3 regions of the Bacillus sp. V2I10 genome follow, and region 1 is predicted to be linked to each of the others. Evidence: a T-box and tRNA genes for the amino acid it is inferred to sense, from the RefSeq annotation. Region 1 holds a T-box; the other regions hold tRNA genes.

Region 1 (6,102 bases):
CGAAGATTCCAAAAGAATATCACGGCCGTTTCTTTTCGTTTAGAAATATGCTTGATCGTGTTATGTTCCAGGTTGTTCTCCTCGGTACGGGCCTTTTCCTTGATACAATCGGCCTGCAGTTCATGGTGCTTATCTTTGGAACATTATCACTCATAATGGTCGTATTATATGGAATGAAGTATTTTCAGAAAACAGAAGTAAGCAGTTTAAGTGAAAGCAAGTAAAAGAGAGGGGAGAGCCCTCTCTTTTTTTGTGCGGCATTTCGCTGTTCTTTAATATCTAACAATAGCCTGGGTTCAGCTAAACTATTATCCTTTCCGCTTAATTCAAATGATTATGACCAATATAACGAGAAAACGGCTGGATCGAAAAAATTGAAAGGCTAGAATAAATCTAAAAACCGCTATTAAAAACGGGAATTTGGCTAGAAAAAATCGAATTTCGGCAAATAAATTCACGATTTCGGCTAAATGAATATTCTAAGATCCACCGTACTTGAGTCTTTAATGGGATTCGATCCTGAATGGCACTATGAATTGGAGCTAACGGGTGTTTCTGCTTTTCTTATTGGCCACCTCCTAGGCCCTCGAGCAGAACAGTCGGTTCCGCTTTTCTTATTCTCTGCATTTCTTGCATACTGTAAGCTTTTGTCCATCTGCCTGAAGATTTGGGTAGAGCAGTTTAATTCGTTTTGTCCCGCATATTGGACAAGTTCCGCGGCCTCTTGAGGCCATTTTTAATAATGTCTTACCCCGATATCTTTTCGCCATCTTTAAACACCCTGTTTCTTTTTTAATACTATATGAATTTCAAGTTGGATATGCTATCTCACAAGTCGGCCAAAAAAGACTAATAATGTCATAATTTGCAAGAAAAACGGGAAGAAAATAGAGAATTTTAGCTATTTTAGTAAGAATATAGTGCTATTTTTAGAAATTTGTAGTAATTAATGCCCTAATCTATTAAAATAATCATGTAAGAAAAAAGGAGGTACTTAGCGAACAATGAAACAGAAAGTTATTGGGTTAGCTGCTTCAGCAGTCATCGGATCCACTTTAATTGGCTCCGCAGCTTCTGCAGACAGCATAACCGTTAAAAAAGGCGATTCGTTATGGAAGTTGTCCCGCGAGTATAAAACAACAGTTGAAACGATTAAACTGAGAAACAAGCTTTCTAAAGATATGATTTTTCCAGGACAAGTTCTGCAGATATCAGGAACTGCTGAAAAACCTGCATCTAGTGTTCAAAAACCTCCTGCACCCGCTAAAACCTCTGTCTCTACATACAAAGTGAAATCAGGCGATTCCCTCTGGGTCATTGCACGAAAACATAATGTATCTGTGATTGAGCTGAAAAGTTTAAACGGGCTGAAGTCCGATTTAATTCGTCCCGGACAAACCTTAAAAGTAAGCAAGACGACTGGAAAAGCTCCGGCTGCTGCAGCTCCTAAACCAGCTGCTAATCAGCACGCGGCAACAACCTATAAAGTAAAGCTTGGTGATTACCTTGGAAAGATTGCTAATCAATTCGATCTTACCGTCGCAGAGTTAAAAGCGGTGAACAATCTCAAATCCGATGTGATTTACGCTGGCCAGGCACTTAAAGTGAAAGGTTCAAGCACAGTACCGCCTAGTAAGGTGGAAGAAACAAAGCCATCTGCAAACAGTAAAATTGATACGATGATTGCTGAAGCCAAGAAACATGTTGGAGTGTCTTACAGATGGGCTGGAAATACTCCTTCTGGATTTGACTGCAGCGGATTCATGTATTATGTACTGAACAAAGTGACGTCTGTTTCCCGTCTCAGCACTGCTGGATATTGGGACATCATGACGCCGGTCAGCTCTCCGCAAAAAGGTGACTTCGTTTATTTCACTACATACAAGGCAGGCCCGTCTCATATGGGAATTTATCTTGGCAATGGAGAATTTATTCATGCAAGTTCATCAGGTGTTACGATCTCTAAATTGGATAATTCCTACTGGAAAGCAAGATACCTTGGAGCAAAACGATATTTAAAGTAAGAAGCCATAAGGGCTTCTTTTTTTGGCGAAAAACAATCTGCCTTCCAAAAGGATGAATGAACAAATCCATTCATATGATTGAAATAAAAGCATTCAGGAGGCGGGTTGGATGACGGCATTGCCGGTCAGTGTCATAACTCATAAGATAGCGGGGAAAAAGCTTACAATATTTTATCCATCAATAACTGGTCCACAGGCATTCAGTCAGCAGAAAATCAATGCGGACATCCTTAAAAACGTTCAGAATCAGATTCGTTTTGGAGAGTATGACGGGGGAGTGCAAACGGAGATGCAGGGTACCTATGAACTCAAGACGAATGAGCGAAACTTGTTAAGCTTAACACTGCTGAATTATGTATATAGCGGAGGCGCTCATGGCATGTCTTTTTTAAAAGGGCTGACATACAATACCCAGACAGGCAGGAAGTATAAGCTTCAGAACCTTTTTAAAAAAGACAGCAACTATACAGAACGATTATCTTCCATTATTGGTGAGCAGCTTAAAGAAAGAGGGATTACCTTACTCGATCCTCCCTTTAAATCGATTCGCCCTGATCAGGATTTTTATTTAGCTGATAAATCGCTTGTAATCTATTTTCAGCTCTATGAAATCGCAGCTTATGCTTATGGGTTTCTGTACTTCCCCCTCTCCATTTATGATCTGCAGGATATCATCAATCCAGATGGTCCTCTTCCCAGATTATATGGATAGATAAAAAAAACCTTGCATTACTCAAAGATTCGCATATAATAACTCTTAATAGAAAAAAATCCCATGAGGAAGAGAGTAATCATATCCAGTTCTTGAATCAGCGATTTAGGGAAGGTGAAAGCCTAAAATGAACGGAATGATGAAACGCACTTTCTAGGAGCATGCCTGAACTTGGATAGTAGGGCATGCCGGTCGGCTGGCCGTTAAAACGCTTCGAGTGGTTCAGAAATGAACAATCAGAGTGGTACCGCGGGAAAACGCCCGTCTCTTTTATTGAAAAGAGACGGGCGTTTTTATTTTATTTAGAGGAGGACGACTTATGAAAAAGAGACTTGGGGCGATTATTTATGGGACATTAAAAAACGATCTTACCCTTGATGAGATAGTGGAGGTCATTGAGATTCCTAAAGCAAAACAATTAGGGGATTACAGCTTTCCTTGTTTCGTTCTTGCTTCTGTCTATAATAAGAATCCTCATCAAATTGCTTTGGAGCTTGTTGGGAAGTTTAATGATGAATTTATTACACAAGCAGCAGCTGCTGGACCCTACATTAACTTCCACCTTAACCGGGAGATTGTAAGCAGGGAATGGCTGCAGACAAATGGACCATATCAGTGCCCAGAAAAAACAAAAGTAATGACCATTGACTTTTCATCTCCAAATATTGCGAAGCCATTCTCGATGGGACACCTTCGCTCAACGGTCATCGGTCAGGCAATTGCAAATCTTGGAGAGAAATGCGGCTATAACGTAATCAGAATCAATCATATTGGAGACTGGGGCACACAATTCGGCAAGCTGATCGCAGCTTATAAAAGATGGGGGAATGAAGAATCTGTCAAGGAGCATCCGATACAGGAGCTATTTAGGCTTTATGTAAAGTTTCATGAAGAAGCTGCCGTTCACTCTGACTTACTTGAAGAGGGAAGAAGCTGGTTTAAACGTCTGGAGGATGGAGACACAGAAGCATTAAAACTGTGGAAATGGTTCAGAGAAGAATCACTGGAGGACTTTCAGAGGATTTATAAGCTATTGGGCGTTCAATTTGATACGTATAATGGAGAAGCATTCTACAATGATCAGTTATCGCATATCTCTGATTTGCTTGAGAAAAGAGGGCTGCTTAAATATTCTGATGGTGCAAGGGTAGTTCCTTTGGTTAACGTGAATCTGCCGCCATGCCTGATTCGAAAAAGTGATGGAGCGACCCTTTATGCAACAAGAGATTTGGCTTGCGCCCTCTACAGGAAGGAAACATACAAGTTTGATCAATCTCTATATGTAGTGGGGATGGAACAATCGATTCATTTTAAACAGGTTTTTGCTGTTGTAGAGAAAATGGGCTTCAGCTGGCATAAAGATATTCATCATATTCCATTTGGATTCATTTTGAAGGATGGAAAGAAAATGTCTACAAGGAAAGGCAAAATCGTTCTTCTAGATGAAGTTATAAAAGAAACTATATCTGCTGCAAAAGCAAATATTGAAATGAAAAATCCTCAGCTTGAAAACAAAGAAGAAGTAGCCAGTGCAGTTGGAGTTGGAGCAATTATTTTTCATGATCTCAAAAATAACCGAAAGAACAATATTGAATTTTCATTGGATGAAATGCTTAAATTTGAAGGGGAGACAGGTCCATATGTGCAGTATACACATGCAAGAGCCTGCTCTTTATTAAGAAAAGGCAGCGGGATCAAGCCAGAGAAAATAAGAGCATTAACAGATGAACACAGCTGGGAAGTGCAAAAATTGCTTGTTCAGTACGGGCAAGTCATTCAATCTTCATTTGAGAAGTATGACCCATCTATACTTGCTAAATATTTACTGCAGGTATGCAGAGCGTTTAATTCTTATTATGCTAAAGTGAAGATTCTGGAAGGAAATCAAACCCTCACGTCCAGACTTCTGCTTGTTCAATCCGCAAGAGATGTTCTTAAGGATGGACTGAGTATCCTTGGAATCAAGGCTCCTGAAAAAATGTAGTTGTTTATTTCCTCCGTTTTAAAATTCTGTTTTTATGGCTATTATGCTAAAGAATTTTAAGATGGAGGGATTGCTCATGAACAGAAAAATAATTTTCACAGCAATCGCAGCTTCTTTAGGCTTGAGCGCCTGTCAGGCTTCAACAGAATTTGAGCCGAAAGAAGAATCACTGCCGGTCAGTGAAAAAGCAGTTGCACCGGTAAACGTTGATATAATCAACAGCGAGGGAGTTGAAATTGGAACAGCAACTCTGACTCAAGCGCTTAAAGGAGTAACAATCCGATTAAAAGCGGAGGGTTTAGAGCCTGGAAAGAAAGCCATTCATCTTCATGAGACTGGGAAATGCGAAAAGCCTGATTTCACATCTGCCGGAGCGCATTTTAATCCTGCCAGAAAGCAGCATGGGTTTGAAAATCCTAAAGGCTTTCATGCCGGAGACCTGCCTAATATCGAAATTAACGAGAATGGAACTTTGGATGTCGAGCTGCATGCAGCTGACGTGACATTGAAGCAGGCTAAGAAAAATTCGCTGCTAGATGAGGACGGCAGTGCGATCATTATCCATGAAAGAGTGGATGACTACATGACTGATCCTGCAGGAAACTCAGGGAACCGGATTACTTGCGGGGCCCTCGTGAACTAGAAAAACAAAGCCGCTTTGACAAATTGGATCGGAAATAAAAAAGCTGATGAGACTTGTTGTCTCATCAGCTTTTTGCATTTTTATTCTTCTGTTTCTTCAGGACCCATATAACGGTATTTAGTTGGATCTACAGGTTCAAATCCCTTAGGCGTATAGAATCGCAATAGATCTCCGTATACAATCTGGTCTGAAAGGGTCAATTTTTTATCGACCATTTCTTCTGTTTGACTAATTTCTTCGTTTTCCTCCACTGTTTCTCCAGTAGCAGTATCATAGAACTTTCCGTCAACTGAAGTAAACTTAGGCGTTACAAAGTCGCCGTTTCTGAAAGGAACCACTTGCTGATGGTCTTTCGATAATAAATCTGTACCCATTTGAACGTAATCTTTTGTATCTATTCCAAGCAGATGAAGGAGAGTAGGGCGAATATCAACTTGTCCGCCGAACTGGTGCTGTTTTCCGCCTTCAAGGCCTGGAGCGTGAATGAAAAGAGGAACCCGCTGCAGCTGAGCATGTTCAAACCCATTAATCTCTTTGCCCATTACCTGAGACATCGCTTTGTTGTGGTTTTCAGAGATTCCGTAGTGATCACCATACATCACGACCATTGTGTTGTCATATAAACCTGACTTTTTCAGGTCTTCAAAAAACTGTTTTAAGGATTCATCCATGTAACGTGCTGTCTGGAAATAACGGTCTACAGAACCATCACCTGTTGTATGAGGATCGATAGTAGCTT
Region 2 (6,102 bases), 1.8 Mb from region 1:
GAAAAAAGGATACATTACCTATTTGAAGGAAGCCGAGAAAATATCTGATTTTCTCAGCATTATAGGCGGTCATCAGGCACTCCTGCGCTTTGAAGATGTGCGGATTGTCCGCGATATGAGAAATTCCGTTAACCGCCTCGTCAATTGTGAAACCGCTAACTTAAACAAAACAATTGGTGCAGCCATACGCCAAGTCGAGAATATAAAATTTATCGATGAAAAAATGGGTCTTGAAGCACTGCCCGACAAATTAAGTGAAATTGCACGTCTTCGGGTAGAGTATCAGGATGTTACGCTTAAAGAACTGGGTGAAATGGTATCAAGCGGCAAAATCAGCAAGTCAGGCATTAATCACCGTCTGAGAAAACTTGACGAGATTGCAGAACAACTAAGAAATGGCCAGCCAGTAACGATCAAATAAAAAGGGGAAAGAAGAGGGGATTCATATGGTTGAGAAACAGGTCGAAGTTCGTTTAAAGACAGGCTTACAAGCCCGTCCAGCAGCACTTTTTGTACAAGAGGCTAATCGTTATTCATCAGACATCTTTTTAGAAAAAGACGGGAAAAAAGTGAACGCGAAGAGCATCATGGGGTTAATGAGTCTTGCAATCAGCACTGGCTCAGTGGTTACTCTTATCGCAGAAGGCCATGACGAGTCAGAAGCATTAGAGGTTTTATCTCAATATGTGAAGCAAGAAGCTTAAAAACGGCCTTTGGCCGTTTTTTTTGATTAGGAGGTATTTGGAAAACAGAAAGTATTTCGCTGACTTTGTAAAGTATTTTACGGGTTTTCGCTAGTAAAAAGGATATTTCGGAAAGTAAAAGTCACTATTTGGAAAGTAAATCAGCTTACAGCAGGAAAAAAGGAGGATTTCGCTCAATCTGGAAAGTGTTTTACGGATTTTCTTTAGTAAAAAGAGGATTCTGGAAAGTAAAATCCACGATTTGGAAATCATGCCTCAAGTCTATTGGAAAAGCCAATTTACTAAGAAGAAAACAAAAAAACAGAACGGCCTAAGGCCGTTCTGCTGTATCTTATTATTTATTATCAGGCAGTGTATTGCGAGTCATCACTTTATCAATCAAGCCGTACTCAAGTGCACGTTCTGCCGTCATGAAGTTGTCACGGTCTGTATCGCGAGCGATCACTTCCATTGGCTGGCCAGTACGGTCAGCAAGAATTTGATTCAGCTTATCACGCAAGAACAAGATGCGTTTTGCAGCGATCTCAATTTCAGTTGCCTGTCCTTGAGCTCCGCCAAGAGGCTGATGAATCATAACTTCACTGTTTGGAAGGGCATAGCGTTTGCCTTTTGCACCGGCTGCAAGGAGGAATGCTCCCATTGACGCGGCCATACCGATGCAGATAGTTGATACTTGTGGTTTAATAAACTGCATTGTATCGAAAATCGCCATACCGGCTGTAATAGAACCGCCAGGGCTGTTAATGTAGATTGAGATGTCTTTCTCTGGATCTTCAGCTTCTAAGAACAAAAGCTGGGAGACAATTGAGTTTGCCACGTTATCGTCAATCCCGCTTCCAAGCATGATAATGCGGTCTTTTAAAAGACGTGAGTAAATATCGTATGCACGTTCACCGCGGTTCGTTTGTTCAATAACTGTAGGTATTAAATTCATCGTATTTTCCTCCTTTTAAATAAAGGTAAATTTTATGTACTCTCATCATACAACTATGGTCAATAAAGGTCAAACGAAACGCTGTTCTTTGATGCTTTTTCTTGCAGCTTATAATATATGCAGCAGTTGCTGACTGTAACCATGTTACCCAATTATTCTTTCTTTCAAACGGTTGAGTGAAGCTGTTTCATGCCTCATTTTTTCTGCGTATGATAGAACTTCAATAGTGGTCTTTCCCAAGCAGGCTGTAACATAAGTATTCGGCAGGCACTTTAAAATATCCTTTATATTTCCGTTCGGCAGCTGATAAAAGGAAAGCATTTTTTAATGATCACCCTATTTGGTTCAGCGCTTTATATCTTAGAAATCCCCCGTTTTCTTCAGGAGTTTAGTCCTTTCAGCCTGCAGAATAAAAATACCGCTTGATACATAGGTAGTTTTTATCGTATAATAGCGCTACTGACTAATAAATTTTTATATGCGCTCGTAGCTCAGTTGGATAGAGCGGTGGTTTCCGGTACCACGTCTGTCGGGGGTTCGAATCCCTTCGAGCGCGTCACTTATAGAAAGAGCTGGTTTTTAATTAAACCAGCTCTTTCTTTTTTTGTTGGAGGCTCTTTCAATTGAGCTAATCACAAAAATGGTTAAACCCACAATTCGCCGGCTAATCAATAATTGAAAATAGCTAAAAAAGCGGAAAATCGGCTAGAACAAATGGAATTTATGCTAATAAAACAGCGGTTTATGCTAAAAAGACTTTCTGTGCGGCCGTCAAAGATTAGCAGGACGCCTATACGGACTGAGTTGACCGGTACAAGCTCCAACACAAAAGCTCATTTGTCAGAAATGGAGCTGAGCAAATAGCTCTGCTATTTTGAATGCTAGATTCTATTATAGATTCCTTAAAAATAGACGAATGACCCAAGAGAGGCGCCTTTCCAAAAGGCGTCTCTTTCTCATTTACTATAATAAGGGGTGATAAGCATTGAGTGTTTCTCAAAAATATCAAATATATCCGTCTTGGAAATGCACGTTCAGGGGAAAAACTGACTTGACCTCTATTTATAGTCTCTCACGAAACGGCAAATAACTCGGCTGATGCTGACGATCACTTTAATTATTTTAACAACTCTCAGCCGAGTGCATCTGCTCATACGTTTATAGGTGATGGCAAAATTCTTGAGATCATCCCATTAGATGAAAAAGCGTGGCACAATCTATATCGGAACCCTGAATATTATCAGCTCTTCGGTTATGATGCAAATGACGCAGCTATTGCAGTTGAGCTCTGCCGCACTGGAGATTTCATTAAAGCCTATGACCGGTATGTATGGTACCACGCGTACCTTTGCCGCAGGTTCAATTTAAACCCTTCGACAAAAATAGTTGCCCACAGTACACTTGATCCACGCAGAAGATCGGATCCGGGCAGCTGGTTCAGAGAACATGGTGTGACATGGGGAAAATTTATGAGTGATGTGCGTGTTTATTATGATGCATGGGGCAGCAGCGGAACGCCTATTAAAGTAGAGCCGCCAAAGCAGGAAACAGGCACTGAGGTAGATGTGACCATTATACGAAAGGGAAACCGGGGTTCGGTAGAAAAGTGTTTTTAGACGATCTAGACAGATATTGACGCGGACTTTAAATGCCAATCCAATAAAAAAAGCCCTGCCAAGTTAACCTGGCGGGGCATGATTGAATGGAAACAGAAATAATATGTAAGAGTCCAGTAAGCCGCACTGGACAAGAAGTGTATATTGCCGTGCTTGACGACTCAACAATTCTTATTTTAAAGCATGTCACGTTTTTTGTGAACAGGTAAATTTTTCAATTATTTTTCAGATTTAATCGTATTGTACGCCTCATCCAAATTCTGAATCCGTTTTAAGACCACTGAGTTTTTTGTAAGCTGATCCTGAACCAGCGCTGAAACGACAGATCGATAATAACGGTTCATGGCATCAAGCTTCGGAACTTGACCTTCATTCTGTTTAATGTGCTCTTTAAAATTTTGCTCAAAGTAGGGCACTGAAAATAATTCACTCATTGATATCTCTCCTTTGAAGTTCTTTCCATACAATGATGGACCGTTTTCGTGTAAAATGAGAAGCAGGGGGAACGAACTATGGATATGAAAGTCGGTTTATTTCAAGAGCAATCATTAAAACTCAATATGACTCAAGAATTAAAGCAAGCAATTACTCTTCTTCAATACTCTTCTATGGAGCTTGCCTCCTATATAGAGGACCTTACCCTTGAAAATCCCCTCATCGAATTAAAAGAGAAGCCTGATTCAGGCGTATTGTATCATACCTCATCACGGACAAAAATGACAAGTTCATCAAAGAACACGGACTTGATTGAAAACGTATCAAGCATTGGCACAACCCTGCAGCAGCATTTAGAGGCCCAGCTGCTCGGGATGAAGCTGACTGCATCAGAAAAACGAGCTCTTCATATCCTGATACAGGCTCTTGATCCTAACGGGTACATAGAGGGAGATCTTAGTGTACTTTCTGAAAAATTCAGCATCAGTGCTGAAGAGCTAAATCAGCAGCTAACCGTATTACAGAAGCTTGACCCGGCAGGAGTAGGGGCGAGAAATCTGCAGGAATGCATTTCGATTCAGCTCGCAAGGCTGCCGAAACGAAATAAAACAGCCGAATTAATTGTGAACGACTATTTCTACTTATTCGCGGAAAAATCATGGAAAGAGCTTGCGAAAAGAACAAAGTTTGATTTAAAAGAAATTCAAAGTGTCCAGGATTTTATAAAAACGCTGCATCCGCGCCCTGGGCTTGCCTATCATCACGTTCATGACAGCTATATTGTTCCTGAACTGACAGTGGCCAAGGTTCACGGGGAATGGCAAGTCATGTACAATGATGACATTTCACCTAAAGTCGCCGTTAACTCTGCCTATAAATCTAATTATTCTTCTATAGAAGATGCAGATGTGAAGCAATATCTGTCTTCAAAGCTCAATCAATGCAGATGGCTGATTAAGACGCTGAATCAGCGGAAAGAGACAATGATGAAAGTGATGAAAGAAATTGTGCGGAGGCAGGCTGACTTTTTCGAAAAAGGCGAATTGTTTATGAAACCGCTGACATTAAAGACTGTCGCTGATGCAATTGAAGTTCATGAATCAACTGTCAGCCGGACAGTGAGGGAGAAGTATGTTCAGACTCCTCATGGGCTTTATGAGCTGAAGTATTTTTTCTCAAATGGATTAGAACAATCCTCGCAGGACATTACTGCTTCCACTGTTAAAACAATCATAGAACAAATGATTGAAAAGGAAGATAAACTTGCACCGCTGTCTGATCAGAAAATTGTCACAAAACTCGCAGAGGAACATCAAATTGATGTCTCAAGAAGAACGGTGGCCAAATACAGAGATCAGTTAGGGATTGCCTCTTCTTCTGCAAGAAAACGATATTAGGATGTGTAAAAATAATGCTTTTAAAAATGTATTCAAGAAACAGCTGTCCTCTCTGTGTTGAAGCTTTAGAGGAACTTGAAAAGCTGAAAAACGACATGAATATAGAAATCGAAGTTGTTGATATTTACAGTGATGATACCCTGCTTGAAAAGTATCAGCTCATGATTCCTGTCGTTGAATATGGAGGTTTGGTGCTTGGATACGGCAAAATTAAAAAAGATTTTATAAGAAAGCGGTTACTTGATAAAAAGCAAGAAAGAATAGTTGAATAAGCATTTTCACCCTGCTAAAATGAAAATATAGCAGGGATGATTTTTTTTAGGTATAGTGGGACATATTACGTCATAGAGGGACACTTTTCGTCCCGTATGTTCTTGAAAGGGAATTTGTACATGAGGTCAATTATAGAAGTCCAAAAAAAATTATTGCCTGATCTGCTTCAAGTTATGCAAAAACGTTATCAGATCCTTCAGTATATACGACTAATGCAGCCAATCGGACGTCGAAGTCTTTCATCTAGTCTCGGGATCAGTGAGCGGGTTTTAAGAGGGGAAGTTCAATTTTTGAAAGATCAAAATTTGATCGATATTTTTTCCTCTGGCATGATGTTAACGAAGGAAGGATCATCTCTGTTAAGTATTCTCGAAGAAACGATGAAAGATGTTTTAGGTTTAACGTTTTTGGAAAATACATTAAAGGAACGTTTAAATCTTAAAAACGTCATCGTCGTATCCGGAGACAGCGATCAGTTCTCATGGGTTAAGAAAGAAATGGGCAGAGCCTGTGTCGCATGCATAAAAGAGCGGCTTACAGGGGAAAATATCGTCGCTGTCACTGGAGGAACAACCATTGCCGCTGTCGCTGAAATGATGACGCCGGACAGTAAAAATCGCGAACAGCTGTATGTACCTGCCAGAGGCGGCCTTGGAGAAAATGTAGAAAACCAGGCCAACACAATCTGCGCAAAAATGGCTGAGAGGGCGATGGGAAACTACCGTCTTCTGCACGTTCCAGAT
Region 3 (6,102 bases), 960 kb from region 1:
AGCTGTTTTGTAATCTGTTCAACTTCTTTTTCGTCTTCAACGTGAATGACAAAGGTCATTCTTGAGATGCCTTCAATTTCTGCATGCCCGACTGTGATGCTTTCGATATTGTAATGTCTTTTTGTAAATAAACCGGTAATCCGATTAAGGACCCCTGAGCGATTGTTGACTGTCAGCGTAAGAATTCGCTTCACGGTTTAACACCCACCATTTCATGTAATCCTTTTCCTGGAGCAATCATCGGGTATACATTTTCCATCTGGCTTACATTTACATTAATCAGAACAGGTTCATTTGATAAAAGAGCCTGTTTGAAAGCCGGAAAGTCTTCTTCAGTCTGAATCTTCAGTCCTTTCATGCCGTATGCTTCCGCTAATTTCACGAAATCAGGCTGCGATTGAAAAACAGATTGCGAATATCTTTCTTCATAGAAGATTTCCTGCCACTGTCTGACCATTCCAAGCACTCCGTTGTTCAGTAAAATCACTTTAACCGGCAAATTAAGTTCGTAGATAACAGATAGTTCCTGAAGTGTCATTTGAAAACCGCCGTCTCCAAGGATCGCGATGACATTAGCATCCTTTTCAGCAAGCTGGGCTCCAATTGCTGCAGGCAAACCGAATCCCATTGTGCCGAGCCCCCCTGATGTAACCCAGCGATTAGGCTGCTGCAGGCGGTAGTACTGCGCTGCCCACATTTGGTGCTGACCGACATCTGTTGTAATAATCGCCTCTCCCTTTGTCCATTCATGAATGAGTTCAATCATATGCTGAGGTTTTAGCTCTTCATCTGATTTTTTGTACCATAATGGCAAGGACTTTTTATTATTCTGTAAGGCTGCATACCAATCATCATGCTGGCTTCGTTTGCCGTTTTGATGAATGAGATTTTCAAGAACAAGTTTTGCATCGCCAACAACCGGAATTTTGGTTTCAACCACTTTGCCGATTTCAGCAGGATCGATATCAATATGGGCAATCGTTGCACTTTTGGCAAAATGATTTAAGTTCCCTGTTACCCTGTCATCAAAACGTGCACCGACACTGATTAATAAATCACATTCATATAACGCCATATTTGCGGTATATGTTCCGTGCATTCCGGCCATTCCAAGAAAGAGCGGATGATCTGCAGGAAAACTTCCCAGACCCAGCAGTGTGTTTACGACTGGTATGTGCTGCTGTTCGGCGTATTCTTTCAGCTGCTCGCTTCCTTTAGCATGAAGCACTCCTGCTCCGGCTAAAATGACCGGCTTTTTAGCACTGCTGACTGCTTCGACAAGCTTTCTGATCTGAAGATAATTCGGTTCAGTTTTTGGCTGGTATCCCGGAAGATGAACGGGAGTATCATAGTTGAAAATCCCTTCCGCTACTGCGATATCCTTTGGAACATCGATGAGTACCGGACCAGGTCTTCCTGTTGTTGCGATATGAAAAGCTTCTTTGATGATGCGCGGGAAATCATTTACATCCCGGACTTGATAATTATGCTTAGTAATCGGCATTGTGATACCAAGTACATCCGCTTCCTGGAAAGCATCTGTTCCAATGACGGAAGATGCAACCTGACCTGTAAATACAACCAGCGGCAGGGAATCAATCATAGCATCCGTAAGTCCTGTAATCAGGTTTGTTGCGCCTGGCCCTGAGGTTGCAATGACGACTCCAGGTTTGCCTGAAACTCTCGCATAGCCCTCAGCTGCATGAATTCCACCTTGCTCATGCCTTGTTAAAATGTGATACATGCCAGAGTTATAGAGTTTGTCATAGATTGGAAGAACAGCCCCTCCCGGATATCCGAAAATCACCTCTACTTTCTCCTGTTTTAAAGCTTCAATCATCATCATGGCCCCGGACATCGTTTTCGTACACTTGGCAGACTTTGCATCCAATTGTACCTTCATACTCATTGATTATTGCCTCCTTTTTTCCCGCTATCACCTAAAGCCTTATTTTTTATCTGATTATTTCAAAATAAAAAACCTCCTCGCCCCAATATTGCCCACGTGTAATGTGAGTCAAAGGGGCGAGAAGGTTTGAAAACACTTTTCGCGGTACCACCCTTGTTCATGGTCTGCATTAGACCACCTTATGAAAGCTCATGGCTTTCTTTTAATAACGAGTGCTGTGTAAAAGACACCCGGCTGATTCTACTAAATTTCAAATCAGCACTCAGAGGCGAGTTCACTTAAAAAGGGACCACCGGTTCTCAGCTCCACCAGCTCTCTTTAGATCCTTGTTTTCTAAGCTACTTATCCTCTTCAGCGTTTTAAATTATTGTTTTTTATGTTTTTATTAGCTTACACTCAGGCTTGAACTGCTTCCTTTTACTTTTACACCATCTGAGATTACTTTTTCTCTGAAACACTCGAGCAGACGATTCGTATGCTCTCCAGGCTGTCCATCACCAATTTCCCTGCCGTCTACCTTTACAACAGCAATGACTTCAGCGGCAGTTCCAGTCAGGAAAACTTCATCAGCTGTATAAACATCATGTCTTGTGAAAGGTTCCTCACGTACATCGTAGCCAAGTTCTTCAGCTATTTCGATGATGACATTTCGGGTGACTCCTTCAAGTGCTCCCAAGTAACCAGGGGGAGTAAGAAGTTTTTTGTTTTTATAGATAAAGACATTATCAGCAGATCCTTCTGCGACGTAGCCTTGATCATTCAGCATCAGCGCTTCGCTTACATTTGCGAGATGTGCTTCAATTTTTACAAGCACGTTGTTCAGGTAGTTCAATGATTTTACTTTAGGACTTAAGACGTCCGGTCTATTCCGCCTTGTAGGAACTGTCACAATATCAATTCCTGTTTCATACAGATGTTTAGGGAAGATTGACAGCGGCTCTACAATAATGACAACATTTGCTTGCTTGCATTTATATGGATCAAGCCCAAGATCACCGACTCCTCTTGAGACAACAAGTCTGATATAAGCGTCATCTAAACCGTTTTTCTCAACGGTCTTTACCGTTAAATCCGTCATTTCCTCTTGCGTATAAGGCATGTTGAGTAAAATGGATTTCGCTGACTCATATAATCTCTTCATGTGCTCATTTAATCTGAAGATGTTGCCGCTGTATACTCTGATTCCTTCGAAAATACCATCTCCGTAAAGGAATCCGTGATCATACACCGAAATTTTCGCATCTTCTTTTTTTACAAATTCGTTATTCAGAAAAATCCATTGGTCACCCATAAAGAGCACACCTTTCTTTTAAAGTCTAAACGCGTTAATCAGTTGAATTCTAGTGTGTAAAAAAAATCCGTATAACGATTGTTATGGACTCTTTTAAATGAACCTCACATGTTCATGTAACTTATATTTGAGCCTATATTACGCCCATTAAATAGCGGTGTCAACAGTCTTTTTTCGAATTGTTAGATAATTTCGATTTGTTTGTGAATTTGTATACGCTTACATGCCTGTCATAAAAGGAAATTCAATTTTTTGAAGTTTTTTTAAAGTTTTTTTCTGTGAGATTGTCTGACAAGGTTTTGGCTGATTTTATAAGGGGTAAATAGGGGAGAAAAAAATGTTTTGAACTTATTTTTTATAGAATTTTTTATCATACCCAGAATGAAATTTGTTAGAAAAAAAAGGATATGAAAAGCGATTTTCAGCCTGCCTGAATATAACAAACTTTTTTTGATCGATTAGGTTTTTAAAATCAACAAAAAAACTTCTTTCGATAAACCCGAAAGAAGTTGTATGTATAAAGTATGGCGTCCCAGGAGAGATTCGAACTCCCGACCAACGGCTTAGAAGGCCGTTGCTCTATCCACTGAGCTACTGGGACATGTTTTTTGTTAACATCGTTGATTACGTATCAGCGACATTTTTTATTATATGCTCCATCAGATTAAAAGTCAATAACTTTTTCTAAAATTTTATGAAAGAGGGGGGAAAATCCCTCTTTCATGATGAAGCCAGCTCAAACCTTTGTGAGAGGCCGGATACAGGAGATCCGTCCATCTCAAAAAAGGTAACTTGTGCAGAATGATTTTGTATTTCTAATATAACATATGTTTTTTCAGTTCGCATCCGCGGAAGTCTAATACTGCCAGGGTTAATGAAGAGGATATGATCGACATATTCCGCTCCCGCCAAATGCGAGTGACCAAAACAGACAATCTTCGCGCCATGCAGAACAGCACTGTACTTCAAATTTATAAGAGTCGACTTTACATTGTGCATATGGCCATGAGCGACAAAAAATCGATATCCTTCCACATCTTCAATGACTTCATTTGCAAACCTTGCTTCAAAATCACAGTTTCCGCGTACAGAAGCATACCCCTGCATGGCAGGATGATCTGCCTCAAGTTCAGAATCCCCGCAATGAAACATCGCTTCTGTTTCCCCTTCATGGCGTTTTCTGATCTCCTGAAGCTCATCCGTTAAGCCATGGCTGTCACTGATAATTAAAACTTTCACGTTTAAAACTCCCCATCGTCAGGCTTTAAGCAGTTTTGCAAGCTTTTGCAGCGCAACTGCGCGATGGCTGATTTTATTTTTCTCATCCTTTGTTAATTGCGCCATCGTTTTTGCTTTATCTTTCACTAAGAAAATGGGATCGTATCCGAATCCATTCCCGCCAATAGGCTCCTCTGTAATATAGCCCTCAACTGAACCTTCTACTGTGACGGTTTCACGGCCAGGTTCAGAAAGTGCCAGAGCACACCGGAATCTTGCATTCCGTTCTTCCTTTGAAACACCCTTCAGCTGCTGAAGCACTTTTTCGATATTGGCTGCATCACTTTTCTCAGCTCCTGCATAGCGTGCTGAATAAACCCCAGGTTCACCGCCAAGATAATCTACTGATAGTCCGGAATCATCCGCAATGGCCATTTTTCCGTAAAGCTTTGAAATTGCCTCCGCTTTTAAAACGGCATTTTCCTCAAACGTTGAACCAGTTTCTTCAACTTCTGGCGAATCTTCAAGGTCCAGTAATGAAATGGCCTTTAGATCATACTGAGATAAGATTGATTGAAATTCAATTAATTTGCCTGCATTTTTCGTTGCAATAATAACTTCCTTCATAATGATTCATCCCTTTCCATCTTTTTGATCGATGATTTTTAGAGCTAAATCTCCAAGGGCCTCCATTTGAATAGAAATTAACGAGTTTATTCCTTTTTCAGCTAAATCAAGCAATTCATTCAGTTCTTCTCTTGAAAAAGTCGCTTCTTCTCCAGTTCCCTGAAGCTCAACGAATTTTCCGGAAGAAGTCATGATGACATTCATATCCACTTCTGCAGATGAATCCTCAATATAGTTTAAATCTAAGATCTCTCCAAGCTTTGAATCCATTCCGACTGATGTCGCAGCCAGGAAATCCGTGATTGGCAGCGTGCTTAATTTTTTTTGAGACATCAGCTTTCCAAGTGCTATTGTCATAGCGACAAAAGCTCCGGTGATGGAAGCTGTGCGGGTCCCGCCATCTGCCTGTATCACATCACAATCAATCCAGATTGTGCGTTCCCCTAACTTTTCAAGATCAACAACCGCCCGCAGAGCTCGTCCGATCAAGCGCTGAATTTCCATTGTACGGCCAGTAATTTTACCTTTGGACGATTCTCTGATCGTCCTCTGTTCAGTAGCACGCGGCAGCATTGAATATTCCGCTGTGATCCATCCCTTACCTTCTCCCCGCATAAATGGAGGCACGCGATCTTCAATGCTTGCATTGCAGATCACCTTTGTATCACCAACACTGATTAACACTGAACCCTCAGGGTGCTTCACATAATCTGTCAGAATTTCAACTCGTCTTAATTCATCTTGTTTGCGTCCATCATGTCTCATCATATTCCTCCGATCAATCCTATTGCTGACCTAAGCTTTTGTCTTATGTATAAACGATAAAGAAGAGGCAGCGCTTATGACCACCTCTTAGTTTCTCTATATAGTATATCAAAAATCAGCGATTAAAAACTACCTGTGTTCACTTTGACTGGACGGGAGACAGGTTCTGTGATCTTTTTGCCTTCTTCATTAACAAGCTCGGCTTTCCCATCAACGGTCAAAACGACATTTTCGATTCCAGGCTGTTCTGTCAGTGATAAAACAAGAGAATTCAGAACATGTGTCGAAACCA

Evidence for each region. The T-box of region 1 lies ahead of argS (arginine--tRNA ligase). A T-box ahead of a tRNA ligase gene usually reads a tRNA of that ligase, here a tRNA-Arg.
Region 2: it encodes a tRNA-Arg, which carries the amino acid that the T-box ahead of argS (arginine--tRNA ligase) is inferred to sense. The anticodon was not compared.
Region 3: it encodes a tRNA-Arg, which carries the amino acid that the T-box ahead of argS (arginine--tRNA ligase) is inferred to sense. The anticodon was not compared.

The regions. Positions count from the first base shown of each region.
Region 1 is NZ_JAUSYV010000001.1:2,664,618-2,670,719, forward strand. It holds gene QFZ72_RS13365 (MFS transporter) at 1-224, shown strand, start outside; gene QFZ72_RS13370 (hypothetical protein) at 615-770, opposite strand; gene QFZ72_RS13375 (C40 family peptidase) at 1,005-2,024, shown strand; gene QFZ72_RS13380 (DUF3298 and DUF4163 domain-containing protein) at 2,134-2,736, shown strand; T-box leader at 2,791-3,008, shown strand; gene argS (arginine--tRNA ligase) at 3,056-4,720, shown strand; gene QFZ72_RS13390 (superoxide dismutase family protein) at 4,797-5,363, shown strand; gene ltaS (lipoteichoic acid synthase) at 5,444-6,102, opposite strand, start outside.
Region 2 is NZ_JAUSYV010000001.1:845,698-851,799, forward strand. It holds gene whiA (DNA-binding protein WhiA) at 1-421, shown strand, start outside; gene QFZ72_RS04295 (HPr family phosphocarrier protein) at 447-704, shown strand; gene clpP (ATP-dependent Clp endopeptidase proteolytic subunit ClpP) at 1,039-1,638, opposite strand; tRNA gene QFZ72_RS04305 (tRNA-Arg) at 2,119-2,194, shown strand; partial or broken gene QFZ72_RS04310 (peptidoglycan recognition protein family protein) at 2,703-3,056, shown strand; gene QFZ72_RS04315 (hypothetical protein) at 3,108-3,254, shown strand; gene yvfG (protein YvfG) at 3,473-3,688, opposite strand; gene rpoN (RNA polymerase factor sigma-54) at 3,767-5,086, shown strand; gene QFZ72_RS04330 (glutaredoxin family protein) at 5,101-5,358, shown strand; gene QFZ72_RS04335 (sugar-binding transcriptional regulator) at 5,479-6,102, shown strand, end outside.
Region 3 is NZ_JAUSYV010000001.1:1,703,259-1,709,360, reverse strand. It holds gene ilvN (acetolactate synthase small subunit) at 1-194, opposite strand, end outside; gene ilvB (acetolactate synthase large subunit) at 191-1,909, opposite strand; T-box leader at 2,019-2,273, opposite strand; gene ilvE (branched-chain-amino-acid transaminase) at 2,295-3,200, opposite strand; tRNA gene QFZ72_RS08560 (tRNA-Arg) at 3,726-3,801, opposite strand; gene QFZ72_RS08555 (metallophosphoesterase family protein) at 3,921-4,439, opposite strand; gene QFZ72_RS08550 (XTP/dITP diphosphatase) at 4,458-5,045, opposite strand; gene rph (ribonuclease PH) at 5,052-5,810, opposite strand; gene QFZ72_RS08540 (GerMN domain-containing protein) at 5,933-6,102, opposite strand, start outside.